DNA from 3 places in the Mesorhizobium sp. WSM4310 genome. Region 3 is predicted to be linked to each of the others. Evidence: riboswitches for the same ligand, from Rfam matches in the RefSeq annotation. Region 3 holds a riboswitch; each other region holds the start of a gene.
The links. A riboswitch is a leader RNA that binds a small molecule or an ion and turns the genes downstream of it on or off. The one in region 3 is predicted to bind cobalamin.
Positions count from the first base shown of each region.

Region 1 (4,500 bases), on a different contig from region 3:
CAAGGACTACACCGCCTTCATCGGCGGCGACAATTACAAGATTGCGCTCGAGGCCGGCAAATACACCGCCAAGACCTTGCTGCCGGATGGCGGCGAGGCGGCGGTGCTGGAAGGCTTGCCGAGCTCGACGCCGGCGGTGGAGCGGCTGAACGGCTTCAAGGACGGCGTCAAGGGGAATGCCAAGATCCAGGTCGTCGCCGAGCAGGCCGCTGACTGGGTGCCGGACAAAGCCCAGACCGCCTTTGCCGCCATGCTGCAGGCGCATCCCGACATCAAGGTGCTCTATGCCTCCAACGACATGATGGCGGCCGGCGCGCTGCTTGCCGCCAAGGGAGCCAGCAAGGACGTCAAGATCATCGGCACCGACGGCCTGCCTGGACCGGCCGGCGGCATCGAGGCCGTCGCCAAGGGCGACTGGGCGGCAACCTTCACCTACCCGACGGGTGCGAAGGAAGCGATCGAGATGTCGAAGAAGATCCTGCTCGACTGCTCGACCTCGGTGGAGCCGACGGTAACGGTCGAGACGACGGCGATCACGGCGGAGAATGCCAAGCAGCTGATGGGGAAGTGAAGGGCGATTAGAGCTCGGCGCTGAGGTTGAGACAGCAGGGCCCCGCGCGGGGCCTTGCTTTTTTGCTATTGCTAGATCTGGTCGTGCTCGTGCCAGCTTCGGCCCGCCACCCCAGTCGCTTACTTTGCGTTTAGCCCCGTCATGTAAGGATCCGTAATCCCAAGGGGGCGCGAATGCTGGATAATTACGAGGCCGACCGGTTTGGCGTGATTCACCAGATCGACGTCACACCGATCAAATACGACAAGCAGTACATTTCCTATTACGAGGATCTGAGCGACCGGACCATCAAGCTCGGCTATCAGCGGCTTGGCTGGGTGCTGGGGGTCACCGGTGAGATACCTCGATCCGTGCTGGAGATTGGTTATGGCACCGGCACCTTTGTCGAGGCCGCCAAAATTACCGGGGTTGCCGACTGTGCCGGCTGCGACATCACCAGATTTCCGCTGCCCGAGGGCGTCCGCTTTGTCGATTGGGACGAGGCGCTCGCCGGCTCGTGGGATCTCGTCGCCATGTTCGACGTGCTCGAGCACATTCCGGATCTGGGTTTCCTCGCCCGCCTTCAGAGCCGCCACCTGGCCATCGCCGTCCCTTACTGCCGCTGGCGTGAACTCGGCGCCGACGGCGAAGCGTGGTTTCGGACGTGGCGCATGCGTCTGCCTAACGAGCACCTGCACCATTTCGACCGTGACTCGCTGGTGGCGCTCCTCGAGCATTACGGCTTCGAATGCGTGACGCTGAATTGCTTTGAAGACGGGATCAGACTGCGGCCGGGCGAAGCGGGTCCGAATATTCTGTCAGGCTTTTTCAGAAAGCTATAGGCCGGTTCCTCGGCGACCGCGGCCAGGTGTCATGCCTCCTGCCTGGTGACCGCTCGCGGCTGAAAACCGCAGCCGCGCCGAAGCCGCATTGCGCGACGACAGGGGTTGACATCGCCGCGAAACATCGCTTCAAACGTAATGTTATTACATATGGAGCATGTGGCGACGGCGTCGCAAAAAACTCATTGCGATGCGATCGACGGAAATCTACGGTGGGTGCGTGATGGTCCCCGCGCCGAAAGGCAAGGGGTGAAAAGGGAACACGGTGAGACCTCAAAAGGTCGAGGCCGTGGCTGCCCCCGCAACTGTAAGCGGTGAGCAAGATCCGACATGCCACTGGCCGGCAAGGCTGGGAAGGCTGGATTGCGCCGAGACCCGCGAGCCAGGAGACCTGCCATCAACTGAGTTGACCGGACGGGGTGTGCCGGGAGGAGGCGTGGACGTCGGTCTTGTCGGCCGGCTCGCCAACATCCTTCCGTCGCCAGTTTTGAAAGTGACGGAAAGTTGGACGGCGCCATCGATCATCGTATCATCGTGTGCACGCTTTGCCGCGACGTTCCGACCGGCATCAGGTCGGGCGAAAGCCTGTGCGTCGATTTGCGCTCCCGGCTCGCAGCCTGCCATGAACCCGCCGTGGCGCATGGCTTCACGGTCGAAGGCGTCGAATGCATGGCGGGCTGCGCGCGGCCGCTGACGGTGGCCTTCCAGGCGCCGGGCAAGGCCTCCTATCTCTTCGGCTCCATCGACGCCGAGGCCGACGCCGGCGATCTCCTGCGATTTGCCCGACTTTACGCCTCGCTCGCCGACGGCTGGTGCAATTCCGGACAACGTCCGCCGCGACTGGCCGGCAAGACACTGGCCCGCATTCCCGGGCCGGCCAAGTTTCCGGGCAACAGCCGATGACAATGCCACTCCTCGAAGCGCGCGACCTCAGCGCCATGGTCAATGGCCGGCATCTGGTCCACGCCGTCAGCCTGTCGGTGGCCTCGGGCGATCGCCTTGCCATCATCGGCCCCAATGGCGCCGGCAAGACCACGCTGCTGCGCATGCTGTCGGGCATGCTCAGGCCAAGTGCGGGCGAGGTGAAGCTTGGCGGGCGCCGCCTGGACCGTATCGCGACCGCCGAGCGGGCCCTGCATATCGCCGTCGTCGGCCAGACCGACCAGCCGGACCCGCGGCTGGCGGTGATCGACTATGTCGAGCTCGGCCGCGTCCCGCATGCCGGCCTGAGACGCAGGAGCGAGGAGCGCGACATCGTCGTCGACGCGTTGCGCCGGACCGGCCTGTTGCCGCTGCTTGGCCGCACCATCGGCTCGCTGTCGGGCGGCGAACGCCAGCGCGCCCAACTGGCGCGCGCCATCGCGCAGCAACCGAAAGTGCTGTTCCTCGACGAGCCGACCAACCATCTCGATCCGCGCGCCCGCGGCGAGCTGCTCGAGCTCGTGGCCGGCTTCGGCATGACGGTGATCGCCGTGCTGCACGATCTGGCTCTGGTGGCGCCCTTCGCCACCAGGGTCGCGGTGATGAACGAGGCGCGGCTGCATGCGCTGGCGGCACCCCGCGAAGCGCTGACGCAAAAGCTGATCCGCGAGATTTTCGGCGTCGACGTGTTTCGCCTGCGCCATCCGACCGAAGACCGCGAACTCACGGTGTTCGATGTTCCGAACCGCGCCGCGCCGCCATCCTGATCGAGCCCATCCCTCATCCGACACTGTTCAGCCAAGGAGCAAAATCCGTGAAACGCCTCGCCCTGTCGCTCGTCTTCTTGCTGCTGGCCCCGGCAGCCTTCGCCTTCCCGGTCACCGTCGACAGCTGCGGCAAGCCGCTGACCTTCGACGCGCCGCCCAAGCGCGCCGTCATCCATGATCTCAACATGGCCGAAATGGCCTTCGCGCTGAAGCTGCAGCCGTCGATCGTCGGCCTGACCGGCATCACCGGATGGTACAAGGTCGGCCCCGAGTTCAAGGCCGAGCAGGGTTCCATCCCGGAACTGGCGCCCAAATACCCGACGCTCGAAAACCTCGTCGCCGTCGAGCCCGATTTCTTCTTCGCCGGCTGGTACTATGGCATGAAGCCGGGTGGCGACGTGACGCCCGACACGCTCGCCCCGCACGGCATCAAGACCCTGGTGCTGACCGAAAGCTGCGTCCATCTCGACAAGAACCGTCCGGCCGCCTCGATGGACCTGCTCTATGGCGATGTCGAAAAGCTGGGCAAGATCTTCGGCAAGGACGCGGACGCGGAGAAGCTTGTCTCCGGCTGGAAGGCGCAACTCGCGGAAATCATCGCCAAGGTTGGCGACCGCAAGGGGACGCGGGTATTCCTCTATGATTCCGGCGAGGACAAGCCGTTCACATCAGGCAAATTCGCCATTCCGAGCGCCATGATCGCGGCGGCGGGTGGCGACAACATCATGGCCGACATGGACACCAGCTGGGGCAACACGGACTGGGAAACCGTGGCGTCGCGCAATCCGCAGTTCCTCATCCTGCTCGATTACCAGGATGGCGGCGGCTACAAGAAACTGCTCGATTTCTTGAAGGCGCATCCGGCGATGAAGGAGACGGACGCGGTCAAGAACGAGCGCTTCGTGGCGCTGCGCTATGCCGAACTGACGCCCGGGCCGGCAAACATCGAGGCGATCGGCAAGATCGCCAGGGCGATGCATCCGGAAGCGTTCTGATGCTTGTTGCCCCTGGGCATAAATCCGGCGCGCTTTCGGGACACAAGGCATTCGCGCTAGCGATGGTGGCGGGCACGATGGCGATCGTCGCCCTCGTGCTGCTGTCGATCGCCTATGGTTCGACGCTGATCCCACTCACCGACGTCATCGCCTCGCTTGGCCAGGCCGTTGGATTGAACGAACACCAGGTGTCTGGCCCGGTCGGCAAGATCGTCGTCGATCTCAGGCTGCCGCGCACGATCCTGGCGGTGTGTGTCGGCGGCGGCCTCGGCATAACAGGCGCGTTGCTGCAGACGGTGACCCGCAACGATCTTGCCGATCCCTTCCTGTTCGGCCTGTCGTCGGGGGCGGCGGCCGGTGCCGTTTCCGTCATCACCGTCTTTGGTGACACTTTCGGCATCTGGACCTTGCCGGTCGCTGCCTTC
Region 1 is NZ_VFTA01000008.1:174,777-179,276, reverse strand. Features, by position in the region: gene FJV80_RS11890 (substrate-binding domain-containing protein) at 1-571, shown strand, start outside; gene FJV80_RS11885 (class I SAM-dependent methyltransferase) at 745-1,392, shown strand; cobalamin riboswitch at 1,600-1,806, shown strand; gene FJV80_RS11880 (DUF1636 family protein) at 1,897-2,295, shown strand; gene FJV80_RS11875 (ABC transporter ATP-binding protein) at 2,292-3,080, shown strand; gene FJV80_RS11870 (ABC transporter substrate-binding protein) at 3,128-4,075, shown strand; gene FJV80_RS11865 (iron ABC transporter permease) at 4,075-4,500, shown strand, end outside.
Region 1: it holds a riboswitch for cobalamin, as region 3 does, so the genes downstream of both, FJV80_RS11880 (DUF1636 family protein) here and bluB (5,6-dimethylbenzimidazole synthase) in region 3, are expected to answer to the same signal.

Region 2 (4,500 bases), on a different contig from region 3:
GCCGCGCATGGTGCGGTGGCGGTGTTCGCGCTAGCGCTCTTGGCGCTGTTCTGGACCTATCGGCTGGGCGACAATCCGTCGATCCGGCCCGGCAAGACACGGCCGGCCAATCCGCTCGCCAATATCGGCCGCTTCGTCGCGCAGCCCAGATTGAGGCTTGCCTGGCTGATCGCCTTCGGCCGCTCCTGCTTCTGGACGACGTTCTTCGTCTATGGGCCGCTGTTCATGGTGATCACCGGCGAGGGCAAGCTGGCCGGCGGCCTGCTGGTTTCGGCGGGCAACGCATTGCTCTTCATGGCGATCTTCTGGGGCAAGGCCGGAAAACGCTTTGGCGGCCGGCGCACCATGACATTCGCTTATTTCGCCATGTCGGCGATGCTTTTGGCGGCAGGCACGGTCGGAGAGAGCGTCCCGCTGCTCACCGGCGCGTTCCTGCTGTGCGGCGCCTTCTTCACCATAGCGCTCGACGCGCTGGGCTCGACCGCCTTCATGCGTTCGGTGCGCTCCTATGAACGGGCGCAGATGGCGGCGGTCTACCGCACCTATCTCGATTTTTCCGAACTGACGCCGCCGCTGGTCTATTCGGTGGTGCTCGCCTTCTTCGGGCTGGGCTCGGTGTTCGTCACGCTTGGTCTGCTCGCGGCGGTTTGCGGTTTTGTCACGTGGCGATACCTGCCGAAGTCACTGTGAGGATCACGGCTTTGGTGCAAGCGCCGCGTGGCGCTCGCGCACCCAGTTGTGGAAACGGTGCAGGTCATACTCCTCGGGCATGAGCACGCCGGCCCGGTGGCGCATCGAGCGCAGGCCCTTCTGGTTGACCTCGCAGATGGCGGCGTCCTCTTCCAGCACCTGTGTGCCGAAGGCGACGATGTTGTCGATGTCGGTCGCGGCCAGCGCCTCGGGCGCGAACAGCCATTCGGCGACAAGCTGCGTCTGCTCGGGACCGAGCGGCACCAGGCGTACCGTCCTGATATAGTCGACATGACCGACGATGAACATCGAGGGCAGGCTGGTGGCGTAGGTCTGGCCGGCGGCGCGTTCGGCCGGCGTCAACCCGGAGAAGACCGGCCCGTGCGTCTGGCCGTCGCGCGACCAGGTCTCGGCGCCGGCGCGCAGGCCGCCGGAAAATTCCGGCGCGTCATTGTCGGCGTGGCGCGTCCATTCGGGATCATCGTGCCGGCTCATCAGGCCGCGGCCATAGATCGGCACCAGCCGCGACAGGTCCTTGTGGATGCCCGGGCAGTGCAGGCACTCGTTGAAGTTTTCCCAAAAGATCTTCCAGTTGCAGTGCATCACCTTGCGCAGCACATGGCCCGATACCAGCGTTTCCAGCGGCCAGTTGCCGAGATCGCCGGAGGCCGGGTCGAAGGAGGCCTGCGCGGAGCCCGCCGCATCCTCCTGCAGATTGATGAAGACGAAGCCGCGCCACACCGAGAGCGCGACGCGGTAGAGCGGATGGTCGGCCTTGTCGAATCCATCAGGCAGCGATTTAGATGGCACGCGCACGAGGTCGCCGCGCAGCGAATAGGACCAGGCATGGTAGGGGCAGGTGATCAGCCGCGCCTTCAGCCGGCCCTCGCTCTCCTGGCAAAGCTGCGAGCCACGATGGCGGCAGGTGTTGTGGAAGGCACGCAAAGCGCCGGTGTCGTCGCGCAGCACGATGATGTCCTGCGTGCCGATGCGGAACCGGCGGAAGGCCAGCGGCTTTGCCAGATCGGCCTCGCGGCAGACGAGCAGCCAGTTTCTGTACCAGATGGCGTCGAGGTCGAGCTGGTAGCTCTCACCGTCCCAATAGGCCGATGAGGGCAGGGTCGGTTCGGCCTGGGTCAGGCCATTGTAAGGGGCGCGCTCGCTGGCAGTGGGCTGCATGGCTGGCTTCCTGTGAAGCGGTCAGCCGACACCCAGCCAGGAGAATTGTCAATTGTCGCGCCTGGAAACGGCATGGCGCAATCGCGCTGTTTGCCGGCGGAATTTGGTTTGCCGCGTGTCGCGATTTTCCCTATAGTCATGCAGTCGTCGGTTCCGTTTTGGAGCCAAGAGGGAATGCGGTGCGGGCGAAATTCTTGCCCAATGCCGTGGCTGCCCCCGCAACTGTGTGCGGTAGTCCTCTCCATATGCCACTGAAGATTCGTCTTCGGGAAGGTGGGGAAGGGCGCTGATCCGTGAGCCAGGAGACCTGCCGACGACGGCAAAACTGACAGGCCCTCGGGTGGAGGGTGAAAGGACAAGATATGAATACCGCTTCCGTCTCCCTCGGCGCCTCCGTCTCCTCGCAGTCGCGCTTCATGCAGCTGGCGCTTGCCGCGCTGCTCGGCACGTTCATCATCGGCTTTGTCGGCTTCTCGCATATCGATGCGGTCCACAATGCGGCTCACGACTATCGCCATTCGATGGGTTTTCCCTGCCACTGACGAAGGCCTGACATCATGAATTTGTTTCGCAACGTCGTGTTCATCGCGGCGATCGCAGGGCTCGTGGGGGGCATTGCGCTCGCCTGCATGCAAGCCTACGCGACCGACCCACTGATCCTGAAGGCCGAAGTCTATGAAAAGGCCGGCGGCGGCCATCACCACGACCACGCCGCTGTTACCACAAACGACAACGCCATGAGCTCGGCCGTTCCGGCTGACAATGCCATGAGCGGCGCGGCCCCGGCTCCTGCGGAGGCGGCCGCCCCGGTCGAGGACGAAGGCTGGGCTCCGGCCGACGGTTTCGAGCGCTTCGCCTTCAATGTCCTTGCCAACATCGTCAGCGGTATCGGTTTTGCGCTGATCCTGGTCGCTGTCTCCGAATTCATGGGCGGTATCGGCAACTGGCGGCAGGGTGTCTTCTGGGGCCTAGCTGGCTTCGCTATATTCACTTTGGCACCTGGGCTCGGCCTACCGCCGAAACTGCCGGCAATGCCTGACGCCGATCTCTTGCAGCGCCAAATCTGGTGGACTTTGACAGTGGTGGCGACTGCCGCCGGCCTTGGGCTGATCGCGTTCCGCAAGTCACTGCCTCTTGCCCTTCTTGGCATTGCTCTTATCGTGGCGCCGCATATCGTTGGCGCGCCGCAACCCGATAGCTTCGTGACGCCAATCCCCGAAGGCTTGCATCACCAGTTCATCGTGGCCTCAACGCTCACCCGTCTAGTGTTCTGGCTGGTGCTCGGCGCTGTCGTCGGCGTTGTGCGCGGACGCTTCACCGGCACCGCGACCAGCCTGCGCGACAGCTTTGCCTGATCGAAGCTCGCTGACCTTCATCATCGGCGGTGCCCGCTCCGGCAAGAGCGCGCACGCCGAAATCCTGGCGACGGCCTTGCCTTCGCCATGGATCTACATCGCCACGGCGCAGGCCTATGACGACGAGATGCGCGAGCGCATCGCGCTGCACCGCTCGCGGCGCGGCGCGGGCTGGATAACAGTCGACGCACCGCTTGACCTTGCCGGCGCGCTTGAGGCCTTGCCCGACAACCGGCCGGTGCTGGTCGACTGCCTGACGCTGTGGCTGACCAATCACATGCTGGCCGATCACGATCTCGAGCTGGAATGCCGGCGGCTGAGGGACGTGCTGTCGCGGCCGCGCGGGCCGTGGTTCGTGGTGTCCAATGAAGTCGGCCAAGGCATCGTGCCCGACAATGCACTGGCGCGCCGTTTTCGCGACGACGCCGGACGGCTCAACCAGCAAGTCGCGGCGATCGCCGACACCGTGCTGCTGATGGTGGCGGGGCTGCCGCTCAAGGTGAAATGACATGACCGACATCGACAATAAGGACGAGGAACGCCATCGCGCCAAGATGGCCAAGCGCAAGGCGGTGCAGGACGCCGAGGTGGCGGCCAAGACGATCGAAAAGGGGCTGCTGATCGTCAACACCGGTCCGGGCAAGGGCAAGACTACGGCTGCCTTCGGCCTGGCGCTCAGAATGCTCGGCTACGGCAAGCGCGTCGGCGTCGTGCAGTTCATCAAGGGCAAATGGCATACCGGCGAGAAGGATGCGTTTGCCGCTTTCGGCGACCGCGTCGTCTGGCACGCAATGGGCGAGGGCTTTACCTGGGAGACGCAGGATCTGAAGCGCGATATCGCTGCCGCCGAGGCTGCCTGGACCAAGGCGCTGGAGTTGATCGCCGATCCCTCGATCAGCCTTGTCGTGCTTGACGAACTCAACATCGCGCTGCGCTATGATTATCTCGATCTCGACAAGGTAGTTGCGGCGCTGAAGGCGCGCCGCGAGGGACTGCATGTCGTCGTCACCGGCCGCAACGCCAAGCCGGCGCTGGTCGAGGCGGCCGATCTGGTCACCGAGATGGGCGTGACCAAGCACCATTTTTCGGCAGGCGTGAAAGCGCAGCAGGGGATCGAGTTCTAGTCGCTTGGCAAGCAGGAGCGTTGTTTGGAACAAGCTGTAATCGTCTATCTTCGTCTCAATGACGGTCAGTTTGGAACGCCGCGAGAGCACGAATCCGTTCGCGCGTTGGAGGAACGGCTAGAGCAAGCCATTGGGGGTGGTTCGGTCGGAGA
Region 2 is NZ_VFTA01000003.1:74,358-78,857, reverse strand. Features, by position in the region: gene FJV80_RS05250 (MFS transporter) at 1-690, shown strand, start outside; gene FJV80_RS05245 (aromatic ring-hydroxylating dioxygenase subunit alpha) at 694-1,869, opposite strand; cobalamin riboswitch at 2,001-2,199, shown strand; gene FJV80_RS05240 (CbtB domain-containing protein) at 2,232-2,411, shown strand; gene FJV80_RS05235 (CbtA family protein) at 2,427-3,224, shown strand; gene cobU (bifunctional adenosylcobinamide kinase/adenosylcobinamide-phosphate guanylyltransferase) at 3,217-3,732, shown strand; gene cobO (cob(I)yrinic acid a,c-diamide adenosyltransferase) at 3,734-4,348, shown strand; gene FJV80_RS05220 (hypothetical protein) at 4,373-4,500, shown strand, end outside.
Region 2: it holds a riboswitch for cobalamin, as region 3 does, so the genes downstream of both, FJV80_RS05240 (CbtB domain-containing protein) here and bluB (5,6-dimethylbenzimidazole synthase) in region 3, are expected to answer to the same signal.

Region 3 (4,500 bases):
AGCGCGAATGTCGCCGAGACAGCACCCGCCAGCCAGTATTCGCCACGCGTCTGCGACAGCATCGCCACGATGCCGATCGGCGCCATGGCGATCGGCAGGCGCGCCATGAAGCCGGCGGCCGCAAAGCCCCTCGCTCCAGGGGCGCGGAAGATTTCCGAATAGGGGTTTTGCATGGGGTTCCTCGACAAAGGGCGGTTCGACAATTACATACGAAGCGTATGATCATTAGATAGAGCATACGCGACGTATGTCAATTGGCATACGGAACGTATGGGAATAGGACCAGACGGAAATGCACAGACCCCGCAAGGAAATGATCGCCGAGACGCGCGCCAAGCTGATCGCCGCGGCCCGCCAGGCCTTTGGCACGATCGGATATGCCGAAGCGTCGATGGATGATTTCACGGCATCGGCCGGGCTGACGCGCGGCGCCCTCTACCACCATTTCGGCGACAAAAAGGGACTGCTGGAGGCGGTTATCGCCGAAATCGACGGCGAGATGGCTGCTCGGGTCAATGAGGTCGCGTCGAGAGCGCCGACCCGCTGGCAGCATTTCGTCGACGAGTGCACGACCTATATCGAAATGGCGCTGGAGCCGGAAATCCAGCGCATTATGTTCCGCGACGGTCCGGCCGTACTGGGCGATCCCGCGCAATGGTCGAATGCCAATGCCTGCGTCGGTTCAATGACCGATCATCTGACCGCGCTGCAGGGGGAAGGGGTGGTCGTCCCGGGCGTCGACCCCGAGACCGCCGCGCGGCTGATCAACGGGGCGAGCAGCCAGGCGGCGCAGCGGATCGCCAATTCGAACGACCCCGAAGCGACGTCGAAGATCGTGGTTGCGGCGTTCAAGCAATTGCTCGAAGGACTGCTCAGAAAACCAGCGTCGAAACAGAGCTAAATCCCCGTTGCGCACCGCTGTCCACCGCTCATGATTGACAATCCTCGGGGTGAGCGCATCCTTCCCAGCCATCTCTGAGGGGAGATTCGGGCATGTGGGATTTCGATATCGGCAGGTCGGTGTCCATCATGATGCGGACCTGGCCTTTCATTGTCTTTCGCATGATCGTCTATTTCGGCATCACGCTTGCCTATATCGTGGCGACCGGCACGGGAGCGTCGGTCGGCTATGGCGTCGGCCATATCTCCACGGATCCCGACGGGCCGATGTCCTTTGCCCTGTGGGGCGGCGTGGTCGGCTTCGGCGTGGTTTCGATCGCCGTCTATTGGATCCGCGAATATATCCTCTACGTCGTCAAGGCCGGCCATATCGCCGTGATGGTCCATCTGATCGACGGCCGGGATGTCCCCGACGGCCAGAACCAGATCGCCTATGCCAGGCAGGTCGTGACCGAGCGTTTCGCCGAGGCCAACATCCTTTTCGTCGTCGACCAGCTGGTCAAGGGCGCCATCCGCGCCATCACCGGCCTGCTCGGCGGCATCGCTGCTTTCCTGCCCATTCCGGGCCTGAGCGGTCTGGTCTCCTTCATCAACACGGTGATCCGCCTGTCGCTCACCTATGTCGACGAGATCATCCTCGGCTACAACATCCGCATCAACTCGTCCTCACCCTTCGAGACGGCGCGGCAAGGCGTCGTGCTCTACGCCCAGAACGGCAAGACCATGGTCAAGAACGCCGTCTGGCTGGCGGTCATCATGTGGGGCGTGTCTTTCGTCATCTTCCTGCTGATGCTGGCTCCGGCCAGCGCCGTTCTCTTCATCATGCCCGGACAACTCGCCGGCTGGGCCTTCGTGCTTGCCATCGTCTTTGCCTGGGCCTTCAAGGCGGCCTTCATCGAGCCCTTCGCCATCGCTTGCCTGATGCAGGTCTATTTCAAGACCATCGCCGGCCAGGTGCCCGATCCGGCCTGGGATATCAGGCTGGCCGAGGCGTCGTCGAAGTTCAGGGAGCTGAAGGACAAGGCGCTGGCCTCCTTTGGTGGCTCGCGCTGGGGCACGGCCGGCGCGACGAACTGATCGGCTGGGCAGGTCGTCGCCGGCGCGACATCGGAGGCGTTGAGGCGGGCCACGGTCGATTTCAGTGGCGCCTCGCCTTGCCCGCAAAAAGTCTCGCTCATGATCAGGTCGGGCAGCGGCAGCCGCCGGCCCCAGCCATGCGTTTCCAGGTCTGGTTTGGATGCGAACTCGGAAACCCGGCCGACGCAGAGATAGGCGACGGGCGTCACATGCTCGGGAATGGCCAGCAGGCTCTTCAACGCTTGCGGCTCGATGATGCTGACCCAGCCGACGCCGACGCCTTCGGCACGCGCGGCCAGCCAGAAATTCTGCACCGCGCAGACCGTGCTGTAGAGATCCATTTCCGGATTGTGCCAGCGGCCCAGTGGCGAGCCTTGCGAGCGCCGACGGTCACAGGTGATGCAGATGTTGAGGGCGCTTTCGCAGATACCTTCGAGCTTCAGCTTGCGGTAGAGCGCCTGTCGTTCCTCCTCGATTTCAGGCAGTTCCTGTTCGCGCGCGGCCAGGAACAGGTCGCGCACCTCTGCCCGTCGCGCGGCGTCGCGGATGACGATGAAATTCCATGGCTGCATAAAGCCGACCGATGGCGCGTGATGGGCGGCAAGCAGAAGCCGCGCCAACACCTCGTCGTCGAGCGCGTCGGGCAGGAAATGGCTGCGCACGTCGCGCCGCGTGAACATGGCGCGATAGACCGCGTCGCGCGCCATCTGGTCAAATCCGTCGCCCCCAGGAGCGGTCATGTGTTCCGGCATCGCTCGTCCCCTTGCGATTGCAATAGTTCCACACCGTCAGAGCGCACTTTGTGCATCCAACTGGACGCAGTTTGCTCTGATGCCAGCCGCCTGACCATGCGGATGACGATGCCTGCCAGGCCGGTCTTCTGGCTCGGGATCAACCCGCGTCCGGTGCCTTCCCGTCATCGACAGTGGCAGTTACCGGCGCGGTCCCCCTCACAGCGTTGGGCACGCCACGGAATTCAACCGTGTTCCCGATTCTCCCGCTCGCGGCGGGCACCAGGCAGTGGCGCGACCTTACGCCGAAGCCTCGGCCGCGCCAATCCCCGCAGCGGCGCCAATGGACGCAGGCGCGATTTTCCCCAGTGATCGAGCCGCAATGCATGGCCATCGCGGCGCCGCGGCACTAGATAGGGAGCATGACAACCCGTCTCTACACGCACCCGATCTTCCTCGAACACATCACGCCGCCCGGCCACCCCGAGCGGCCGGACCGCTTGCGCGCCATCGAGCGCGTGCTCGACGACGAGGCTTTTGCCGCGCTCGATCGTGCCAAGGCGCCGGAGGGCGACGAGGCCACCATCCTCTACGCGCACCCCGCCGATTTCGTCGCCCGTGTGCGTGCCGCCATTCCCGAGGAGGGTATTGCCCGCATCGATGCCGACACCACCGCCAGCCCGAAGAGCTGGCAGGCGGTGATCGCCGCGATCGGCGCCGCCAACGCCGCCGTCGACGACGTCTTTGCAGGCCGCGCCGACAATGTCTTCGTCGCCGCAAGGCCGCCCGGCCACCATGCCGAAAAGACCACCGCGATGGGCTTCTGCTTCTTCAACACGGCGGCGATCGCCGCGCGCTATGCGCAGAAGAAGCATGGCGCCGAGCGCGTCGCCGTCGTCGACTGGGATGTGCATCACGGCAACGGCACGCAGGACATTTTCTGGGACGATCCCTCGGTTCTCTATTGCTCGACGCACCAGATGCCGCTTTATCCCGGCACTGGCGCGAAGACCGAGACCGGCGCCGGCAACATCGTCAACGCGCCCTTGGCGCCGCAGACCGGCAGCGAGGTGTTTCGCGATGCCTTCCTGTCGCGGGTGCTGCCGTCGCTCGACAATTTCGCGCCTGACCTGATCATCATCTCGGCCGGTTTCGACGCGCATCACCGCGATCCGCTGGCCGAGATCAACCTGACCGAGGACGATTTCGACTGGGCGACCGGCCAGCTGATGCAGCGCGCCGCGCGCCACAGCGGCAACCGGCTCGTCAGCCTGCTTGAGGGCGGTTACGATCTGCAGGGACTGGCATTTTCGGTCGCCGCCCATGTCGGGCGACTGATGAAAGGATGAATGATGGCTGGTGAAACCAACGAAGACGTCAAGGCGATGAGCTTCGAGCAGGCACTCGACGCGCTGGAGAAGATCGTCGATGATCTGGAGCGTGGCGACGTGCCGCTCGACCAGTCGATCAAGATCTACGAGCGCGGCGAGGCGCTGAAGGCGCATTGCGACCGGCTGCTGAAGGCCGCCGAGGACAAGGTCGAGAAGATCAGGCTGTCGCGCGACGGCAAGCCGGTCGGAACAGAACCGCTCGACGCGGACTGAGGCACGGAGCAGCCTTTCCGGTTTTTGGACACGATCATGGTTGAGAATTAAGCTCGTCCCGATTGAAACGGCTCCAGGACAAGAGGAGATACGGAAGCGATGTGCAGAAACATCAAGACCCTGTTCAATTTTGACCCGCCCGCAACCAATGACGAAGTGCGCGACGCAGCCCTTCAGTTCGTCCGCAA
Region 3 is NZ_VFTA01000001.1:348,863-353,362, forward strand. Features, by position in the region: gene FJV80_RS01655 (MFS transporter) at 1-173, opposite strand, end outside; gene FJV80_RS01660 (TetR/AcrR family transcriptional regulator) at 293-901, shown strand; gene FJV80_RS01665 (hypothetical protein) at 994-1,977, shown strand; partial or broken gene bluB (5,6-dimethylbenzimidazole synthase) at 2,151-2,729, opposite strand; cobalamin riboswitch at 2,830-3,010, opposite strand; gene FJV80_RS01675 (histone deacetylase family protein) at 3,131-4,057, shown strand; gene FJV80_RS01680 (exodeoxyribonuclease VII small subunit) at 4,061-4,312, shown strand; gene FJV80_RS01685 (DUF2277 domain-containing protein) at 4,412-4,500, shown strand, end outside.